4 regions of the Mesorhizobium sp. A623 genome follow, and region 3 is predicted to be linked to each of the others. Evidence: riboswitches for the same ligand, from Rfam matches in the RefSeq annotation. Region 3 holds a riboswitch; each other region holds the start of a gene.
The links. Region 3 has a riboswitch for cobalamin ahead of ACX3P1_RS09360 (aromatic ring-hydroxylating oxygenase subunit alpha). Riboswitches for the same ligand answer to the same signal wherever they lie in the genome.
Positions count from the first base shown of each region.

Region 1: another riboswitch for cobalamin. It lies ahead of ACX3P1_RS26465 (CbtB domain-containing protein); the one in region 3 lies ahead of ACX3P1_RS09360 (aromatic ring-hydroxylating oxygenase subunit alpha).
Region 2: another riboswitch for cobalamin. It lies ahead of ACX3P1_RS04780 (DUF1636 family protein); the one in region 3 lies ahead of ACX3P1_RS09360 (aromatic ring-hydroxylating oxygenase subunit alpha).
Region 4: another riboswitch for cobalamin. It lies ahead of ACX3P1_RS14175 (TonB-dependent receptor plug domain-containing protein); the one in region 3 lies ahead of ACX3P1_RS09360 (aromatic ring-hydroxylating oxygenase subunit alpha).

Region 1 covers NZ_JBTMXB010000058.1:11,896-15,698, forward strand. The annotation lists gene ACX3P1_RS26445 (lysozyme inhibitor LprI family protein) at 1-61, shown strand, start outside; gene ACX3P1_RS26450 (hypothetical protein) at 76-459, shown strand; gene ACX3P1_RS26455 (hypothetical protein) at 589-1,164, opposite strand; gene ACX3P1_RS26460 (CbtA family protein) at 1,226-1,978, opposite strand; gene ACX3P1_RS26465 (CbtB domain-containing protein) at 1,990-2,199, opposite strand; adenosylcobalamin (AdoCbl) riboswitch at 2,203-2,358, opposite strand; gene ACX3P1_RS26470 (histidine phosphatase family protein) at 2,462-3,046, shown strand; gene ACX3P1_RS26475 (pyridoxal phosphate-dependent aminotransferase) at 3,043-3,803, opposite strand, start outside.
Region 2 covers NZ_JBTMXB010000003.1:170,870-174,672, reverse strand. The annotation lists gene cobN (cobaltochelatase subunit CobN) at 1-485, opposite strand, end outside; gene cobW (cobalamin biosynthesis protein CobW) at 504-1,535, opposite strand; gene ACX3P1_RS04780 (DUF1636 family protein) at 1,538-1,963, opposite strand; cobalamin riboswitch at 1,988-2,189, opposite strand; gene ACX3P1_RS04775 (winged helix-turn-helix domain-containing protein) at 2,192-3,418, opposite strand; gene ACX3P1_RS04770 (NADH-quinone oxidoreductase subunit A) at 3,739-3,803, shown strand, end outside.
Region 3 covers NZ_JBTMXB010000007.1:57,120-60,922, forward strand. The annotation lists gene ACX3P1_RS09355 (FAD-binding oxidoreductase) at 1-247, opposite strand, end outside; gene ACX3P1_RS09360 (aromatic ring-hydroxylating oxygenase subunit alpha) at 258-1,505, opposite strand; cobalamin riboswitch at 1,627-1,829, opposite strand; gene ACX3P1_RS09365 (MFS transporter) at 1,919-3,202, opposite strand; gene ACX3P1_RS09370 (TetR/AcrR family transcriptional regulator) at 3,274-3,803, shown strand, end outside.
Region 4 covers NZ_JBTMXB010000012.1:13,642-17,444, forward strand. The annotation lists gene ACX3P1_RS14165 (LacI family DNA-binding transcriptional regulator) at 1-758, shown strand, start outside; gene ACX3P1_RS14170 (adenosylcobinamide amidohydrolase) at 776-1,453, opposite strand; cobalamin riboswitch at 1,566-1,774, shown strand; gene ACX3P1_RS14175 (TonB-dependent receptor plug domain-containing protein) at 1,969-3,803, shown strand, end outside.

The DNA.
Region 1 (3,803 bases), on a different contig from region 3:
ATTGAAGGCTTATCTCACCTGCCAGGAAGGCGATCTCGCTTGCCCGGTACCTGCAGAATGACCGGGAGTAAAAAAATGCCGAATTTCAAGATGCGATATGTGCTGCTCGCGCTTGTGCCGTTAGCCGTCGTCGGCTGCGTCAGCACAGAAGAGCAGCGCTCGATGGACCAGGAAAAGTGTGCTTCTTTCGGCTACGCGCAGGGGACTGACGGCTTCGCCGACTGCATGATGAAACAAAGTTCGCAGCGTGCAGATGACGAGCAGCGCTCATTGGATCGCATGAATGCGCAAGAACAGCGAGACCGCGACCGCAAGGAAGCGCGACGCAAGCGTGACAGCTACGTCGATACCAGGCCGAGTTACGATAAAGACGGTAATCCGAACTTCGACACCCAGGGCAACTACCAGGGGTGTAATGGCGTGGGCTGTCTTGTCGATAATCCAGGCGATGACGATTAGCCAGACGATGACGATTAGGCCGGCTGCCGGGACGCCGCTGGTCGGGCTGTAGATACGCTAGCCCCGGCCGAAACTTGAATGGGCGAAATGCATGCGGCGCCAAGGCAAACTACGGCGTGCGGCGATAGCTCAGCACGGCTGATCGTCGCCGTCTTTCCGCCGTCCGCCGGCAAGCAGAATCGTGCCGCCCGCAAACGCCATCGCCAGCGTCGAGAAAGCGATGAGGCTTGGCGTGTGCGATGGAACGTTGCGCCAGATCGGGAAGATCACCTCGGCGGTGTTGAAAGCTTCGCCGCTGAACTGGCATTGCACGAACGAGGCCTGGTTGCGCACCATGTCGGCGTCGATCCGGGAGATCAGCGCTTCCGTAGGCTGCTTGTCGTCGGAGATATCGCGCATATGGACGAGTAGCGCTTGCGCCGCCGAGAGATAGGCGTGGCTGCATTCGTTGAAGGGGCTTTCCTCGTCGCGCAGGCTGCCGGGAACCAGCCCCCATAGGCAGTAGCTGTACTGGACGTCGGCGAAAGTCAGCAGCCGTCGGAAGGTCGGGTCGGTTTTCGCCTGTCGCTTGGCCAGCGCGAGAATTTCGCCGCGATATTCGGCGATGACGGCCATCTGGCCATGAGACAGGCCGGGGATCGAGATACCGCTGATCGGCCCGCCCGAGCGCGCGCCATGAGCGCCTGCTGGAACCGCAAAAAGCAAAGCGGCGGCACCCGCAAGGGACGCCGCCGCGAAGAACGATGAACGCTGAGGCCGCACTTAACTAGCGCAAGGCTGGGCGTGCGGTGATTTTATGGTTCGAGCGTCCGGCAAGATTACGCTCGACGACTGCGCCGAAGACGAGGCCGATTACCGTCCACAACACGGCATGAAGCCCGAGCGAAGCGGTGCGGAAGCGCCACAGCAGGTCGGCGGAAAAGTTTTCCGGCACGTCATTGATGGTGGGCAGGGCGTATTGCGCGACCACGGTGACTGCCAGGAAAGCCGCTCCAGCGATGATCGAGGCGTTCCAGGCTCCGTCTTGCGCCCACAAGCGCCTTGCCAGGCCGATGGACGCGACCAGCGTGGCGATCGAAATGACGATCATGATGAAGAACAGTTCCGTTCGCACCCCGATCGTGTCGGGGTTGCCGACGGCCGGCGGCGTCGCTGGATATTTGATCTGCGGTATCAGCACGATGGCGATGAACCCCGCCAGCGCGAGCAAAGCGGCGGTGCCGCGCGGCCCGAACCGGCCGATGCGCCCAAAGACATAGGCAAAGACCAGCGAGAACAGCCCGCCAAGGGCCGCGCCATAGACGACGGTACCGGTCAACAGGCCGATGCCGGCCTGCGTCGCGCGGGAAACGAGTTCGGTTTCTTCATCCGGCGCTTCACCGGATGCCTGCGCCATCAATTCTTCGAACGCGATGGCGCGGTCAATCTGGGGTTCACCGAAAACCCGGGCAAAGCCGAACGCCAGGAGACCCGCGAAAATGCCGACAAGCATCCCGCGAAGGAGAAGACGACCAACCATGTCAAAGCCCCTTAGTGGCAGGGAAAGCCGAGCAGGTGGCGTCCGTCATGCACGAATTCGTGGATGTACATGCCACGGAAAAGCGACATCGCGCCTTCCTCGGAGCCGACGAAATAGACGGCGAGAAGGCAAAGCAGCCCGCCGAAGATCGCCCATGGCAGGATTTCGCCGAGCGGGATCGGAAGCGGGCGTACGTCTGGATTGAATGTAGCGTCGGACATGATGTGCCTCCTGGGATACAGCGTCCCGTTGATGAGCCATGAAGCAACGAAAGAAGTCCTGACTCTCGGCATCGCGTTTCAAACGCTAGCCGATCACAGTGGCGCGACCGTACCGGGCTTTCACCGGTTTCCACTCACATTGCTTCAATGGCGACAGTAGTCAGCGCCGGTTACCCTGTCAACGAGGGTGTTGGGCGTGAAGGGCCGTCGGGCCGGCACGGTCGTGCTATGCTGAGCCAACGAAACGCGATGCGATTCCTCGATGACCGGACGCCTGACAATGATCTGCAGCGGCGCAACCGCCGCCACGCGCCACGCCGCGTTCCCGCTCGATGAGCCGCTCGAGGCAGGCGCAGTGGCGATGGCCAACACGCTCGGCCCGCAATTGCGCCGCGCCGACCGCGTCTGGACAGGGCCGGCGCTGCGCGCCAGGCAAACGGCGCAAGCCCTTGGCTTGCAAGCGGTTGAACGCCCTGAACTTGCCGATCAGGATATGGGCTCATGGAGCGGAAAGACGCTGGCCGCGATTTCCGGGCAGCAGCCAGAAAATATCGCGGCCTGGTTGGCCGTTCCTGCCGCGGCTCCGCATGGCGGCGAGGCGATCGCCGAACTGTCGGCTCGCATAGCCGCCTTGATGGACGCGCTGCTCGGCGAGCGCGGCCATACGATTGCTGTGACGCATCCGGCCGTCGTCCGCGTGGCTGTGCTTCATGTGCTGGGCGCGCCGCTCGAATCGTTCTGGCGCATCGATTGCGAGCCGCTGAGCGTCGCTGAATTTCGCACCGACGGACGCAGATGGGCGCTACGCGCCAGCGGCGTCATGCCGGCGAAGGCAAAAAAGCGTTAGCCGCGCACGGCCGCGAGCACGCCGGACAGTTCCTCGGCGAAAATATCGATCTCATGGTCGAGGCCGACGCTGACCCGGATGCATCGGTTGAGCACCGGCGCCATGGGCTTGCGAATGAACACGTCGCGCGCCAAAAATCCTTTCAGCACCTTGAGCGCGAAATCGCCGTCGCGGCCGCAGTCGATGGCGACGAAATTGGTGGCCGAAGGCAGCGGCTTCAATCCGTTCGCCTCGGCGATTGCCGCAATTCGTCGGCGACCGACATCGACCCGCGCCACGACGCTTTGCAGCCAGTCCTGGTCGGCCAGTGCCTCGACGCCGGCAATCTGCGCCATGCGGCCGACGCCGTAGTGGTTGCGGATTTTCTCGAAGTCGGCAATGACCTGCCGCTCGCCGATGGCGTAGCCGCAACGGATGCCGGCCAGCCCGTAAGCCTTTGAAAAGGTGCGCATGCGGATGACATTGGTGCGCCCGATATCGATTGCCGGAAGCGCCGAGGCAGGCGCCAACTCGCCATAGGCCTCGTCCAGGATCAGCATCGTGGTTTCAGGCAGCGCCTCGATAAAGCGCATGATTTCCGCCGCATCCCAAAAACTTCCCATCGGGTTGTCGGGATTGGACAGATAGACCAGCGGCGCGTTTTCCCGCCGCACCGCCGCAAGCAGCCCGTCAAGGCTTTCGCGGTCGTCTTCATAGGGAACTTCGACCAAGCGTCCGCCGGCCGCCGCGACGTGGAAATTGAAGGTCGGGTAGGCGC
Region 2 (3,803 bases), on a different contig from region 3:
GCCAGTTGCGCTAGGCGATGCACCAGGGCTGCCATGTTGGCGGAGCCGCCTTCGCGAAAATAGTCGAGCAGCGCGTCGAGCTCGGTGCGGGGCAGGGTGGAGGCCTCGATCAGCCGCAAGTCCTCGTCGCGGCATTCGCCGGGCAGCAGCGCCAGTTTAATGCCGCGAGCGCGCGCGATGGAGGCAAGCTGGTCGCAGCCGTAGCGCCACCAGTCATAGCCGCCAAGAATACGGACAAGGATGACTTTTGCATGCTGCGCAACGCTGTCGATCCACAAATCGACGGACATGGGATGGCGCAAATCGCGCAAGGGCGCGAGCCGCATCGACGGCAAGCGCTGCGCGTCGGCCTGCCATGCAGCCGCCAGACCGGCCAGATCACTATCGGTGAAGGACAGCGCCACCACATCCGCCGGCGTCTGCCGCAGATCGACAGGCTCGGCGAGATCGTCGAGCGAGGCGGAAGTGGTGGTCAGGATGTGCATCGTGAGCCAGTGTTGCGGTCAGCCGATCAATATTTTCTCAATGGCCGGACGATTGAGCCCCTTCAGGCCGATGACTACCAGGCGCGAGCGGCGGTCGTCTTCGGCCGTCCAGGCGCGGTCGTAATAGTGGGTGACGCGGGGGCCGACCGCTTGCAGCAAAAGCCGCATCGGCTTGGCCGACACTTCAACGAAGCCCTTCACACGCAGCACGTTTTCCTGTTCGGCGGTGGCGGCGACGCGCTTGGCGAGGTCGTCGGGGTTCGCGATCGAGGGGATGTCGATGATGATCGAATCGAAATCGTCGTGCTCATGGCCGCCCATGCCGTCGTGATGGCTCCAGCGGTTTTCGATGTCGTCTTCGACGGCGAGGCCGAGGCCGAGCAGCACCGACGGATCGACCTTGCCTTGCGAGACCGGCAGGGTTTTGACGGCGCGGGCACGGCTCTTGGCGATGATGTCGTTGGCGCGCGCCATGGCGGCATCGTCCATGAGATCGCTCTTGGACAGGATGATGAGATCGGCGCAGGCGACCTGATCCTCGAACACTTCCTCGACCGGATCGTCATGGTCGAGCGTCGGGTCGGCGGCGCGCTGGGCGGCCAGCGCATCCATGTCGGAAGCGACCTGACCGGCGGCAAGGGCCGCTCCGTCGACCACGGCGATGACGCCATCGACCGTGACGCGGCTTTTGACCGCCGGCCACTGGAACGCCTGGACCAGCGGTTTGGGCAGGGCAAGGCCGGACGTTTCGATCAGGATGTGATCGACAGGAGGTTGGAGTGACAGGATACGGTCGAGCGCGGGCACGAAGTCGTCGGCGACGGTGCAGCAGATGCAGCCATTCGCGAGTTCGACGATGTTTTCTTCCGGACAGGTGTCGATGCCGCAGCCTTTAAGAATTTCGCCGTCGACGCCGATGTCTCCAAATTCGTTGACGATGAGGGCCAGCCGCTTGCCGCTGGAGTTCTCCAGCAAATGGCGAACCAGCGTGGTTTTTCCCGAACCGAGAAAGCCGGTGATGACGGTGCAGGGAACACGGGATGCGGTCATGGTCAGTCCTTCAGCGTGGCAAGGGGAGGGATGCGCGCGACAAGGCCGCGCTTCAGCGAATCGGGGCGGCCGCGCCAGGGGATGAGACCGTCGCTGGACGTGGCGAAGAGTTTTGCGCCGGCGACGAGATCGGGGCCGCTGGTTACGGTCAGGTCGCCGAAAACATAGCTCCAGCAGCCGTCGCGCAGGATGGCTGCGCTGAGGCGGCGCTTGCAGTTGCCAAGGCATTCGACGGTGCGGATATGGATGTTTTCGTCGATAGCGGCGCGGCGTGTATTTTCCGCCAACGTCTCGCCTGCGCTGGGACGGGCATCCGAGCCGGTTTCGTCGCGGCACGATGAACAGACGATGATCGTCGCCTCGATACCGGATAGAATATCGGCGGACTCAGCCGGAAAATTGCCGTTCTGGTTCAAGACCTGCTCCATGCCCGGAAACCCGCCAGGCTATCGGATTATTTCTCGCAGACGGCAGGTCTCCTGGCTCGCGGGTCATCGCCTTGGCCGCCTTCCCAGGAAAATCCCAGTGGCATTCGGCCTTGGCTCGTCGCTTACAGTTGCGGGGACAGCCGCGGATTTGCGACTTTCGTCGCGCACCGCATTCCCTCTTCGCTCCTCCCTGTGAAAAGAGGAGACCGTCTGGAGCGGATTTAGGCGTTAGTGAGAGGCCGTGTCAACGTGTCGATGCGACAGCGCGATGTCGGCCAGCGCCGGTCCGAGATCGCCGGCCGGCGTGATTTCGATATGTTCAAGGCCGAGCCAGCCCTGCATCTGCTTCAGTTCCTCGAAAAGATGGGCGGCGGCGTCTGTGGGTGCGGTCGCTTCGGCGTAGGCGGCGTGGACGCGCAGCACGCTTGCCGGGCGGTCGGCCTTGAGGTCGACGCGGGCAGCGATTTTATCGCCGAGCAGGAAAGGCAGCACATAGTAGCCATATTGGCGCTTTTCGGCCGGCGTGTAGATTTCGATCCGGTAGCGGAAGTCGAACAGGCTTTCGGCGCGCGAGCGCTCGAACACCAGCGGATCGAAAGGCGCGAGCATGGCGCGCGCCTCGACTCGGCGCGGCATGCGGGCGTCCTTGTGCAGAAAAGCCGGCTTGTTCCAGCCTTCGACGCGGACGGGCAGAATTTCGCCTTCATCGACCAGTTCTTCCAGCCTGCCCTTCATGTCGGCGGGAGAAAGGCGAAAATAATCGCGTAAACAGTTGGCGGTGGCGATGCCGTGCGCGCGGGCCGATATGCGCAGCAGTTCGCGGTGGGCGTCGGCGGGCGAAGGCGTGGGCAGATCCAGAACCGCCTGCGGCAGCACGCGTTCGGGCAGGTCGTAAAATCGCTTGAAGCCGCGCCGATAGGCGGTGGTGATGCGGCCGGCCCAGAACAGCCATTCGAAGGCGTGCTTAGCCTCGCTCCAACCCCACCAGCCGCCGGAACCTTTCTGGCCGTCAAGCTCGGATGCGGCAATCGGCCCGCGCGCCACGATTTCGCGAAAAATGTCTTCTATATAGGCGGCGCGTTCGCGGCCGAATTTGGCGAGGCCGCCATACATGCCGTCGCCGCGCTCCGCCCGCGCCATGCGCCAGCGCATCAATGGCCAGGTTTCGACCGGAAGGTAGGAAGCTTCGTGCGCCCAATACTCGAAGACTGCACGTTTTCGTGAAATGGCAGCATTGTCGAGCAGCGAAAGCGGGTAGGGGCCGAGCCTGGAATAAAGCGGCATGTAGTGCGCGCGGATCACGGCGCTGACGGAATCGATCTGCAACAGGCCGGTCCGCGACAAAACGCGCGAAAAATGCCGGCGGTCCGGCGTGCCGGCTGGCCGCGTGTCACAGAAGCCTTGTGCAGCAAGCGCTATGCGGCGCGCGAGCCGGAGCGATATGTTTTCCTTCATGCCGGTTCCGGGCAATCCTTGAGCTTGGGGGCGGTGATTCCACGCATGGTAACAGGCATCCGGTACAGGAATGTCAGGAGATAAAAGTGGAGTAAGAAAAGAAGGAAATCAAACGCGCGCCAATCGGGCCAGTTTACCCACCGACGCCATTCCGATACCGTATTTTGAACAAGGTTTGACTTGCTTCGCCCTGAGTGCTGCGCTAACCCTCGCCGCGTTGCAGCATAGGCTCTAAACCGGTTCAGCACGCGCGTCGCGTTTCCGTGTTCGAGAATGGTGCTATAGATCAAGGCGGATTGGCCGCATCGGGAAGTTGGAGCATGAACGCCCTTATCAGTTCATACCTGCCCATCGTCATTTTCATCGGCGTGGCGCTGGTTGTCGG
Region 3 (3,803 bases):
AGAACGGCCGCGACGGCGAGGACGACAGCGTATAGGTGCGCATCAGCGGCGCGTCCGCGACCGGCAGTTCCAGCGTGATGAACTGGCCCGGCTTGTAGCGGAACCAGGTCTGGTTGTCCGAACGGAAGGTGAAGGTCTTCACGTCCGGCGCCTCGTCGATGACGCCAACCACTTCCAGCACCTGAAGCCGGTCGTTCCACGGTATCATCTCGTCGAGATGCTTGTAGAGGCTGACTGCCGCGTTCATGGCTGCCTCCCTAAGCGACGTTCTTCAACGCCGGCTTCTCGCCCTCGGCCAGCCTTGGCCCGATAAAATCGGCGTACCAGTTGACGAACTGGATGACGCCGCCTTCGTGCACTTCCGAATAGGGGCCGGGTTCGTAGGCAGGCGACAGGATGCCGAAGGCATTCTCCTCGACGATGCGCCGATCCTCGGCATTGGTCATGGTCCAGACATGGGTGAGTTCGGCGAGGTCGTAATCCACGCCCTCGACCGCATCCTTGTGGACGAGCCATTTCGTGGTCACTGCGGTTTCCGTGGCGCTGATCGGCAGCACGCGGAAAGTGACGGCATGGTCGCCGAGAACGTGGTCCCAGGTCGTTGGATAATGATAGAGCAGCAGCGAGCCGATCCCCTCGGTCGAGACGCTGTCGGACAGGTTCTTCTTCACCGCCCGCTTGCCGGTCATGGTGTAGCTGACGGCATCGCGCAGCAGCGGCGCGCGGGTGGCGCGGAACTGGCCTGCCGGATCGATGCGGAACTTGCTGGGCAGGCCCACCGGCTCGCATTTCGCCCAATGGGCCAGCATCTCCGGATCGCTGTCGGCGGCCTGCACGCCGGTGACGACGGGAGCTTCGGGGAAGGTCTTGCACAGTTCGGGGTGGTTGGCGGCACAGTGGTAGCACTCGCGGTTGTTTTCCCAGACAAGCTTCCAGTTGCCTTTCTCAATGATGGTGCTCTCGAAGGCGACTTTCGCTTCGGTCAGCCGGTGCGGCGCGAGATAGGGGTCGATCATTGCCCGCATCGGGGCGAAATCGGCCGGCTTTTCGGCGAGGCAGATGAAGATGAAGCCGCCAACGCTTTCACAGGCGATGGGTTTCAGGCTGAAATCGGCCTTGTCGAAACCCTGCGCCATGTCGCGGGCGAACAACAGGCTGCCGTCGAGTTCATAGGTCCATTGGTGGTAGGGGCAGACGAGCTTGGCCGCCGATCCCTTGTCGGACGGGCAGACGCGGCTGCCGCGATGGCGGCAAGAATTATGCAGGGCATGAATCTTGCCCTTCTGGTCCCGCACCAGCACCACTGGGTAGTCGCCGATCTGCAGCGTGAAATAATTGCCGGGCTTGGGCACTTCGCAATCATGGCCAACGAAAAGCCAGTCGCGATACCAGATCAGTTCCATGTCGAGCTTGAAATAATCGGGATCGGTGTAGAAGGGCTGCTCCAGCGAGAAGCCCTGACGGCGGCGCTCGAGCCGCTTCAGCATTTCGGTCTTCGTGTCCATGTCCTGCCCTCAGCAAATGCTAGGACTGAACTGGTGGTGACTTCAGGGGTGAACGATTGCGCACCGGCACGATTGCCCGTCCGCAAGGATTCGCCTCTTGACCGCCCACCGCGATCAGTCGAGTTTACGTCTGCTCGAGGCTGGTTTCCGGGCTTCGGAGCTGTCCTCCCGGACTGTCTCGACGCCTTCCCAGGCTTATCACCCAGTGGCTTTTGTCGAGACTTTCAGCTCCGCTACCGTTGCGGGGGCAGCGCCGGCATCCAACCGGCTTCCCAATTATCCCGTCGGCTTTCGCGAACGGGCACCTAAAGCAAAAGCATCTAATCACCGGGACATGGGGTCCGGCCATACGAAAGCGACATCGCCAAAGCGCAAAGGCGACAGGGCGAAAAACGGCGCTTCCCGACGCGCCGTCAGGCGGGCTGGCCTTCCGGTTCGAAGGCCGGCCGGCTGGTGTCGATGAGCAGCGAGATGCAGGCGGCCACGATGGCGGTCATGCCCGCGATCTGGAACGCCAGTTCGTAATTGCCCTGCATTTCGCGCAGCGCGCCGCCGAAAAAGGCGGCGGTTGCCGCCCCGACCTGGTGGCCGGCGACGATCCAGCCAAAGACGATCGGGCCGGAGCGATCGCCGAAGGCTTCGTTGGACAGGCGCAGCGTCGGCGGCACGGTGGCGATCCAGTCGAGGCCGTAGAGCACGGCGAAGATGGTCAGCGCCGTGCCGGAAAAACCGGACATGGGCAGGTAGATCAGCGACAGGCCGCGAATGCCGTAATACATGCCGAGTAGTTTGCGCGGGTCGAAGCGGTCGGTCAGCCAGCCCGACAGCGTGGTGCCGATCAGGTCGAACACGCCCATCAAGGCAAGCAGGCCGGCCGCCTTCACCTCGGGAATGCCCATGTCGCCGCAAAAGGCGATGAGATGGGTTCCGACCAGCCCGTTGGTGGTGAAGCCGCATACAAAGAAGGTGGCGAACAGATACCAGAACACCCGCGTGCGCGCGGCGCGGCGTAGCGTGCCGAGCGTGTGGGCGATGAAATTGCCCTGCGAGGCGGGCGATACCGGCGGCACGTCGTCGGCATCCGCGCCGAAGCGGACGAGGCCGATGGAAGAGGGCCGCTCCGGCACCAAAAGCCAGACCAGCGGCAACAAGGCGGCGCAGGCGATGGCGACGGCCATGGCGACCGGCCTCCAGCCGCCCCACTGCGCCAGCATCGCCAGCACCGGCAGGAACACCAGCATGCCAGTGGCGCTCGACGCGGACATCAGCCCCATGACCAGGCCGCGATTGGTCTTGAACCAGCGGTTGACGATGGTGGCGCCGAGCACGGTCGCCACGGCGCCCGAGCCGATGCCGGAAAAGATACCCCAACTGGCGACCAACTGCCACGGCTCGGTCATCAACAGGCTGGACGCGGTCGAACCGGCCATCAGGGCAAGCGCGCCGAGCAGGATCAGGCGCAGACCGAAGCGCTCCATCAGGGCTGCGGCAAACGGACCGGCCAGGCCATAGAGGAAGATGCCGACCGCCGCAGCGAGCGAAACGACGTCGCGACCCCAGCCGAGCTCGGATTCCAGCGGCAGCATCATCACCGCCGGCGCGGAACGCAGGCCGGCCGCAATCAGCAGGCAGAAAAAGATGACGGCGACGACGACAAACGCGTAGCGCTGGCCAAGCATGCGAGGTTGGGCTATCATGTTACTGACCGGTACGTTACGGAGCGCCCACTATTCGTACCGATCGGTAACATTGTCAAGCGAGCCAGCGAATGTCAGACGCCAATAATATTGATGCAAGGATCAAGGATGGCGATGGCCACGTGCCGCGCGCTGCCGAAAAAATCATGACTGCCGCATCCGACCTGTTCTACCGGCAGGGCATAAGGGCGATCGGCGTCGAGGAAATCGTCAAGACGGCGGGCGTCACCAAGCCCAGCCTCTACCGCAGCTTCGCCTCCAAGGACGAACTCGCCGCTTCGTATCTGAGGCACTACGACGGCGAATTCTGGGCGCGCTTCGACGAGGCGGTGGCAGCCCATCCGGGCGACGCGCGCGCGCAGATCGGCGCCTTTTTTATCCGCATCGGCAAGCGAACACAAAGGTCCGGCTATCGCGGCTGCGGCCTGACCAACGCGGCGGTGGAATATCCCGAACACGACCATCCGGCCCGCGTCGTCAGCGAGGAAAACAAGAAGGAACTGCGCCGCCGCCTGCGCGCCATGGCCCGCGAAATGGGCGCGAAGGATGCCGATACGCTGGGCGACGGCCTGCTGCTTTTGATCGAAGGCGCCTATATCTC
Region 4 (3,803 bases), on a different contig from region 3:
TGGCCCGGCATTTGCGCGACGCGGGCAAGGTTATCATGGTCCTCAACACGTCCGGCCCAAGCCAGGACATAGACCATGCCCTCAAGCAGACATTCAACTACCGGGCCGATGCAACGGTCGTCTTATCTGGAGCGCCGCCGCAATCGCTGATCCGCAGTTGCCTTGAGAACGGGCAGCGTCTTATCCTGATCAACCGTGACGACAGGTTCTCCGGGCCGCACAATATCCAGGTCGACAGTGCCTCGGCGGCGGAGGCAGCCCTTCATGCGTTCGTGCGCGCGGGCTGCAAAAGACCCGCTCTGGTAACGTCGGCGGCAGGAACGCCGAGCCTTTTGAAGCGCGAAGAGGCCTTCGTATCGGCGGCCCGCAACCATGGGCTGGATGTTATCGTCTGGCGGGAAGGCCGAACCTCCTACGACACCGGCGCGCAGGGGGCGCGGCAATTGTTTGCAGGCAAGATGCGCCCGGATGCGGCCTTTTGCGTAACGGACCTGATCGCCTGCGGCTTTCTCGATACCGCGCGCCACGAATTCAAGCTGGACGTGCCGCGCGACCTTTGCGTCATCGGGTTCGACGACATCGAACAGGCCGGCTGGACGTCGTATCGGCTCACCACTTTTGCCCCTCCGATAGAGGCCATAGCCCTGCATGTAGCGGAACTGGTTTCCTCGCCGCAAGACGGCGTCAATACCAGCAGCCGCATGACCTTTGCCGCACCGATCGTCTGGCGCGAAACCGTAAGGCCCGGCCCCGCCTGAACCCCGTCAACACTAACCTATGGCTGAATGCCGGCCGAGGCCAGTTCCCGCCTTTCTTCGACCCAGAGCGCGCCGCCCTGGCTGACGGCGTCATACACCGCGCGGCCGATCGCGGCGCCGATGTCGGTATGCAGCCCGGCAAAATTCTCGCCGCCTTCCATGGATGGCGCTGCGACGGCGATACAATCGGTCCCGGTTCCGGTGACGGGCTTGCCGCCCTGACGCCAGTCCAGGTCGATGATGGCCGCGGTCCGGGCCTCGGTCGCGATCGATATAGCCTCGATCAGGGCGGCTTGAGAAAGCGGCCGGTCGATATGGGCGAGCAGGTTGATGGTGCCGACGGGGGCGCCAGCCAGCGGCGGCGCGCCAACCCTTGCGGCGTTGCCCAGGCCCACCGTCGCCAGGCAGGTCGCGGTGGCGGCACCGGATACCGCCGTTGCGAGATGATGGCGCTCCACATAGCGCGACGTCATCAGGTGGACCGCATCCGCGTGGCCTGCCGCCGCCATTCGCGTTTCGAGCAACCGGGCGGGATCGACGCCCAACGGCAGGTCGTCGTTTCGAACATGCAGCCACGCGACCTTGCGTGCCGTGACGAAACCCGGCCGGGTAAGCGACCAGCTCAGCACGGTCTGCGGAATGGCAAATTCCGCGACGAGAATGGGGCTGGCGCACGAAACTGAAAAGGCTTTCATGCCGGCTCTTCTTTCATTGCTCAAGCCAGCCGGCAAGATGCCCGCGCGCAGCCTTCAGAATTGTTTTGGAACTTCGGCCCTTGAGCGATTGACGCCCCTGCCCGCGCCGACTAGTTTCCGCGCTGGAACTGGTGCCGCCGCAAGGTGGTTTAAAAGGGAACACGGTGAAGCCGGCAAACCGGCCGAAACCGAGACTGCCCCCGCAACTGTAACCGTTGAGCCTTCTCCCATTTGCCACTGAACGCGCCTGGCGCGCTCGGGAAGGCGGAAGACCGGCAATGACACGGAAGTCAGGAGACCTGCCATTCCAGTCACCCATGCCCGAACACGAGGGGTGTTCAGGCGCGGTCGTCCGTGGCGGTGACACGATAACGTGTTGCCGCGCGCCGGGACGGTCGAGGGGGTGGAAGATCAACCCCGCCAATCGCTGGAACCAGAACGCGGCTTGAGATGAGCCAGTGGCGAACAGCTTCGCCTGCAAAGTTCTGGAGGTCGAATTGAAGAAGATAATCGGGATGGCCGGCGCGTTGGCGCTGGTGTTGACAGGCCACGCAGGAGCGCAGGAAGCCGGCACGGACGCTTCCGGTGCAACGAAGCTCGACCGCATCCTCATCACCACGCCCTTGCGGCGTGAATCGTCGCTGGAACGGTCGACGTCATCGGTAACCGTGGTAAGCGAGGAAGAGATCAAGCAGTCGGCGGCTTCCGACTTGCTGTCCCTGTTGAAGGCCTATCCAGGCGTCACCGTGACCGCCAATGGCGGCATGGGCGCGGATTCGAGCATTTCGCTGCGTGGAACCACCGCCGCGCAGACGCTCGTGCTCGTCAATGGCGTACGCGCAGGCTCGGCAACGTCGGGAACCGTCAACCTGTCCGGCATTCCGCTGGCTTCGATCGAACGCATCGAAATCGCCAAGGGCGGCCATTCGGCACAATATGGCGCGGACGCCATCGGCGGCATCATCAACATCATCACCAGGCAGGGCGGCATCTGCGCCGACGGAAGCAAAAGCTGCGGTACGGTCACGGTGGGCGTCACACATCCCTGGGGTGGGTACCTGTCCGGCAATCTGCAAGGCCAGAGCGACGGCGGCACCAACTATTCCTTCGGGGCCCAAGTGCTGGGGACGCAGGGCTACGACTTCACCGTACCTTCCGCCTATGGGCACGAGCCGGACAAGGACGGTTTCCGGCAAGGCTCGTTCAATTTCTCGCTGTCGAAGGATCTGGACTGGGGCCGGGTTTATGCTGACGGGCTTTACGCGCGTGGCCGCAACCAATACGACCGCCAGCCGGTGAACGAGGCCGATACCAGCAATTTCTCCGGCCGTATCGGCGCGCGTATCGACCATTCCGATAGCTGGTCGTCCACCGTCGAACTGATGACCGCGCTCGACTATGCCTCGAACTTCGGGCCGAGCGAAAAAGGCGACGATTTCGACACGCTGCGCTATGGCATTCTCGCCTCCACGCAAAAAACGTTCGAGGTCGGTGAAGCGAAACATACGCTGTCGGGCGGGGTCGAAGCCTATCGCGATACGGTCGATGGCAGTTCCATCTCCGCTGTCGCTTATGCCAAGACGGAACGCGACCTGACGGGCGTCTTCGGCCAATATTCGTTCGAGTACGAGGCGCTTACCGTCGATAGCGGCCTGCGCTACGATCACGACGAGCAATTCGGCAGCGCCACCACCTACAATATCGGCGCAAGCTACGAACTGACGGACGGGCTGGTGGCGCGCACCTCCTACGCCACCGGCTTTCGCGCCCCGACCTTCAACGACCTCTATTATCCCGACCCCTATCTGTCGGGTAACCCGGACCTGAAGCCGGAGCGGTCGCGGTCCTACGAAATCGGCTTGAACTGGCAGGCCACGACCCAGACAAGCCTCGACATGGCGGTCTATCGCACGCAGGTGAAAGACCAGATCAACTGGGCGCCCATCGACCCCAACGACGCGTGGGGGCCGTGGCACCCGGACAACATCGATCAGGTGCAGATAACCGGTTTTGAGGCGACCCTGGCGCATGAATTCAACGCCGAGTGGAGCGGCCGGCTGGGCATCGACATTCGCGAGCCGCTCAACAAAAGCCCCGGCGTGCATGGCAAATACGTTGCCTATGGCGACCGCTTCAACGCCACCGCCGGGCTGACCTACAAGCCGACGACGAAACTCGAGCTTTCGGCCGCCGTCATCTATGGCAGGGCGCGCTATGCCGACGCCGCCAACCTCGTCAAATTGCCGGACTATGTGACGGCGGACTTCACGGCGCTCTATGCGCTCGACGAGCAGTCGCAGTTCAAGTTCTCGGTGGCTAATATCTTCGATGAGCAATATCAGACCAAACA